Regions from separate parts of the Sphingobium sp. HDIP04 genome, predicted to be linked through region 1. Evidence: predicted binding sites of a transcription regulator. Region 1 holds the regulator's gene; the other holds the start of a gene.

Evidence for each region. The regulator LexA, encoded in region 1, represses DNA repair genes until DNA is damaged. The targets are predictions, from matches to a motif close to GTTCCNCNCTTGTTCT.
Region 2: a site for LexA is predicted at 1,714-1,729, ahead of L286_RS42435 (MmcB family DNA repair protein). Genes of this name have one in related genera too.

What each region holds. Positions count from the first base shown of each region.
Region 1 is NZ_ATDO01000072.1:265-2,720, reverse strand. It holds gene L286_RS31885 (ComEC/Rec2 family competence protein) at 1-685, shown strand, start outside; gene lexA (transcriptional repressor LexA) at 676-1,362, opposite strand; gene L286_RS48920 (hypothetical protein) at 1,474-1,722, opposite strand; partial or broken gene L286_RS31870 (molybdopterin molybdotransferase MoeA) at 1,765-2,456, opposite strand, start outside.
Region 2 is NZ_ATDO01000118.1:49,230-51,685, forward strand. It holds gene L286_RS42415 (PTS sugar transporter subunit IIA) at 1-6, shown strand, start outside; gene L286_RS42420 (PaaI family thioesterase) at 1-475, shown strand, start outside; gene L286_RS42425 (DUF1491 family protein) at 465-815, shown strand; gene L286_RS42430 (cell wall hydrolase) at 993-1,640, shown strand; gene L286_RS42435 (MmcB family DNA repair protein) at 1,741-2,235, shown strand; gene L286_RS42440 (thiamine phosphate synthase) at 2,274-2,456, opposite strand, start outside.

The sequences.
Region 1 (2,456 bases):
GCTGTTGCTGGTCGCCCATGGCGTGGCGTCCAGCCCCTGGGCGGTGGTGCTGGCCCCTGCACAGTCGGGCGCGGTGTTCGGCCTGATCCTGATGGGCATGCTGTGGTGCCTGCTATGGCGAAGCGGGTGGCGCTGGGCGGGCCTGATGCCGGTGTCCGCGGGCATGACGATGATCCTGGCCAGCCCGATGCCCGCCATATTGATCAGCGGCGATGGCCGCCATGTCGCGCTGCGCACCGCCGATGGCGGCATGGCGATGCTGCGCGCCCGCGCCGGCGGATATGCCCGCGACGTCATGGCGGAAAGCGCGGGTCATGACGGCACCTTGCAGGCATTGACGACGCTGCCCCAGGCGCGCTGTTCTCCCGATCTCTGCGCCGTTCGCCTGAGGGGTGGAGGCCGGTACTGGAACCTGCTGCTGACGCGGAGCAGCGTGAAGATCGACAATGCGATACTGGCGCGGGACTGCGCCCATGCGGACATCGTCGTCAGCGACCGTCGCCTGCCGGGCGCCTGTCGCCCCCGCTGGCTGAAGGCGGATCGACGGTTCCTCGCCCGGACGGGCGGCCTGGCCATCGATCTGGACCATGGCGCCCTCCGCGGCGCGAAGGCATCGAATGACGAGCACCCGTGGATCGCGCGACCCTCCGCTCGGCCGCGCGGACACAGGGGCGGTCAGTTATAGCGGCGCAGCAACCCGGCCAGCTTGCCCTGGATGCGGACCTGCCGCGGATCGTAGATTTGCGGCTCATAGGCGCTGTTTGCGGGATCGAGCCGAACCTTCGGCCCTTCCCGCCGGAAATATTTGAGCGTCGCTTCATTTTCGTCGATCAGCGCGACGACGATCTGCCCCTCCCGCGCAACGTCGGTGCGTTGGATCAGCGCGAAATCGCCATCGAGTATGCCTGCCTCGACCATCGAATCCCCAGCCACCTCCAGTGCATAATGATCTCCGGTGCCCAGCAGCGCGGCGGGGACTGAAAGCATGTTCTGCCCCTCCAGCGCCTCGATCGGCACGCCGGCCGCGATGCGGCCATGCAGCGGAATCTCCAATATGTCGTTGGCGGCGACCGGCGGCTGGCTCAACGCCGGACCGCTCGTCAGCGGCGCCTTGGCCGGCACGACCAGCTTGGGCGCGCGATGCATGGCGTCGGGCAGCTTGAGCACCTCCAGGGCGCGGGCGCGATTGGGCAGCCGGCGGATGAAGCCTCGCTCCTCCAGCGCGTTGATCAGGCGGTGGATGCCGGATTTGGACCGCAGGTCCAGCGCTTCCTTCATCTCCTCGAAAGAGGGAGACACGCCCCCCTCCTCCAGCCGGGTCTGAATGAAGCTCAGCAATTCCTGTTGCTTGGGTGTCAACATCTCGCCTTGCCCTCCTTGGAACGGATGGAGAACGCATAGGAAACGGAACGGGGCAAGTCAAGCGCCTAACCGTTGGCCGCGTTTACGGGAACGCGGGAGGCCACGGGCCGTTTAAAGCCTGCCTTCCCCGATGAAGGTGAATAGGAGAGAAACATGGCCAACCAGAACAATCAGGGCGGCGATCAACGTCGCGACCAGCAGGGCGGCGACCGCTCCCGCCAGGGGGGACGCCAGCAGCAGCAGGAAAACCGGCAAGGCCAGATGGGCGACGAGCGCCGTCAAGACAAGTCGCCCGGCAAGCAGCAGCGCTGAACGGGTAAGGCGGCGTTCCGGCGCGGCCGGATTGTCGCCGCCATCCATCAGGACTGCACGGGAAGGGGGTCGCCTGGGCGGCCCCTTTCCTTATGCGAGGGGGAGGACCGTGACGGGATCGCCGGCGGCTGCCGGGGCCGAACCGGCGGGGCGCAGGATAAGGCAGTCCGCCATGGCGAGCGCGGCGGTGGCGGCGCTGTCCTGCGACGTCACGGAAACGATGCCGGCTTCGGTGCGGAAGGCGCGTAGATAATCGTCCCGTTCCCCCGTGGCGGGCAGCGGGGCGGCGAGCGTTGCGGGCGCGGTGCGCGGCAGGGGCGACGCCGCGCCCATCATATGGCGGACAAGCGGAAGCAGGAACAGGGTCGCCGTCACGAAGGCGGACACCGGATTGCCCGGCAGGCCCAGGAAGACGGCGGAACCCAATGTCCCCGCCATCAGCGGCTTGCCAGGCCGCATGCGGATCTTCCAGAAATCGAGCGCGCCGCCCGCCTGGACGAAGGCCGGACGGACGAAGTCGTGATCGCCCACCGACGCGCCGCCGGTCGAAAGAATGATGTCGGCTTCGCTGGCGCGGACGAAGGCCCGGACCGTGCCCGGCAGATCGTCGGGCACGATGCCCAAGTCGACGACGTCGCAAGAGAGGCCGGAAAGCATTGCCGCCAGCATGGGCGCGTTGGATGAGGGAAGCTGGCCCGGCTGCGTCGGCATGCCGGGCGGCACGAGTTCGTTGCCGGTGGAGAGCAGCGCGACCCGCGCCCGGCGCGAGACGGGCAACGCAG
Region 2 (2,456 bases), on a different contig from region 1:
GCCTGATCGGGAATCGGCCGCCAGCGCCCTGCCCAGCGGGGAGGAGGCGCATTTCCGGGCGCTGGAGTCTCTCTACCGCTCCGCACCGATCAACCGGCTGTTCCGGTCCCAACTGACGATCCCGGAAGAAGGCCGGTCGATCATCCATTTCGACGTGGACGAGACCCAGTTCCACGCGGCGGGGGCGGTGCACGGCACGGTCTATTTCAAGATGCTGGACGATGCGGCCTTCTACGCCGCCAACAGCCTGGTCAGCGACCGTTTCCTGCTGACGACCAGCTTCAACCTGCTGTTCACCCGCCCGATCGGGCCGGGTCGCATCAGGGCCGAAGGGCGCTGGATCAGCGGCAGGCGGCGCGTCTATGTCGCGGAAGCCAGCCTGATCGATGCCGATGGCGAGGAGGTCGGGCGCGGCACCGGCACCTTCATGCGGTCGCAATTCCCCTTGTCGTCCCTGCCCGGCTATGCCGACTGACCCACCCGACGCGCGGCTGACCAGCGCGATGCTGGTCGGCGCGCTGACGCGCCGCTGCGCCGCGGCGGGCGGCTTCGCCACGGTGCTGGTGAAGGGGGACGAGATCAGCGGAGCGATCCTGCTCCAGACGTTGGAAAAGGGGCGGGAACAGGGCCTGTTCGAGCGCGTTCCTGATTATGCGGGCGGCTACAGGCTGGTCCGCTGCGGCCCCGATACGGAAAAGGGGCAGGAGGCCATGGCCCAATATCTTGCGCGTCGGCGCGGATCGGACCCCGATCTGTGGGTCATTGAACTCGACATCGCGGATGCGGAACGGTTCGCCGCTGAAACGATCTGTTAATCGTTGACTCATTTTCCTCGCGCGGGCACAGGCCTCCGACGCTTTCAACGCGCAGGTTGCCGGTTTTCGTCCATGGGGGGCGGATGCGGTAAACACGCAGACGGGGGGCGGCCGGACGTCGGTGTTCTAGGGGTTTTTTGACGTTTCCGGCCAAGAACCGCACGATTTTGAGTTGTAATGAGTTTTCGTCTGAAGGCTGCGATCATCGCGGCATTTTCCCTTTCCGCCACTGCGGCGGTCACTGCGGCCGACATGTCGAGCGCTTCCGAAGCGGCTCCGTCGGTCCTTTCCCTTCCGGGAAGCAATGAGCTGAATGCAGCTCCGGCCGGCGCCAAGCCCGCCGTCACTTTCGCCGCGCCGCGCGAAGTCGTGCAGCCGCTGGCTCCCCTTTCCGACAGCGCCGATGTGAAGGCGGACAATCTCGCCGCCCTGGTGGACGCGCAGGGCGCGCCCGAGGATGTTTCCGGCGACATGAAGTGCCTGGCCGGCGCCGTCTATTTCGAATCCAAGGGCGAAAGCCTGGAAGGCCAGTTGGCCGTCGCCCGCGTCATCATCAACCGCGCCCGCTCCGGCCGCTTCGCCGACAGCCTGTGCGGCGTCATCTATCAGCCAGGCCAGTTCAGCTTCGTGCGCGGCAATGGCATGCCGTCGATCCGCCTGAGCAGCGAAAGCTGGCGCGAGGCCGTCGCCATCGCCCAGATCGCGATGGAGGATAGCTGGAACAGCAAGGCGGAAGGCGCGCTCTATTTCCATGCGCGCCGCGTTTCGCCGGGCTGGGGCAAGCGCCAGCTCGCCGCGATCGACAATCACGTCTTCTATCGCTGACCGTTTCGCGCCGAGCGCGCAGGGGGTGAAGAAGGGCCGGTTCGGGGGCTTCCCGAATCGGCCCTTTCCTTTTGTTCCCTTCATGTTCTAATAACCGGATATGGAGTCCGATCTTTCCGACAGTTGTTCGCCCCTGACCGACGGCACGGCGCTGGCCGTGGCGCGGGGAACGCTGCGCCTGTTCTTCCGCCACGACATGAGCGGGATATTGGAAGTGCCGCTGCCCAACGGCCGGCGCGCCGACATCATGGCGCTGGACGGGGCCGGACGGATCACCATCGTGGAGATCAAATGCAGTCGCGCCGACCTGCTGGGCGACATGAAATGGCCTGATTATTTCGACTATTGCGACCGTTATTTCTGGGCCGTGCCGTCCGGCTTCGACCTGTCGCTGTTCGAAAGCGAGGCGCTATGGCCGGGGCGGACGGGACTGATCGTCGCGGACCGATATGACGCCGAACTGGTGCGTCCGGCGCCAATGGAGCCGCTGGCGGCGGCGCGGCGCAAGGCGGAAACGCTGCGCTTCGCCCGACGGGCCGCGCGACGGCTGACGGCGCTGGCCGACCCGGACCATGCCGCGGAACTGGGCTGGTAGGGCGGAATTTCCGACCTCTACCCATTGCACCGCCGCGACTACCCAACCGACAGGCCGTCAATCGCGCCCCAGCCGGATGCGCCCATGCCCGCCAGCATATGCCGATGCGCCGCGCGCACTCCACCCAGGGCGATCACCGGCATGGGGGCCAACCGCGCCAGGGCCGCAAATCCCGTCCGCCCCAACACAAGCGAACCGGGATGCGAGCGCGTCGAGAAAAG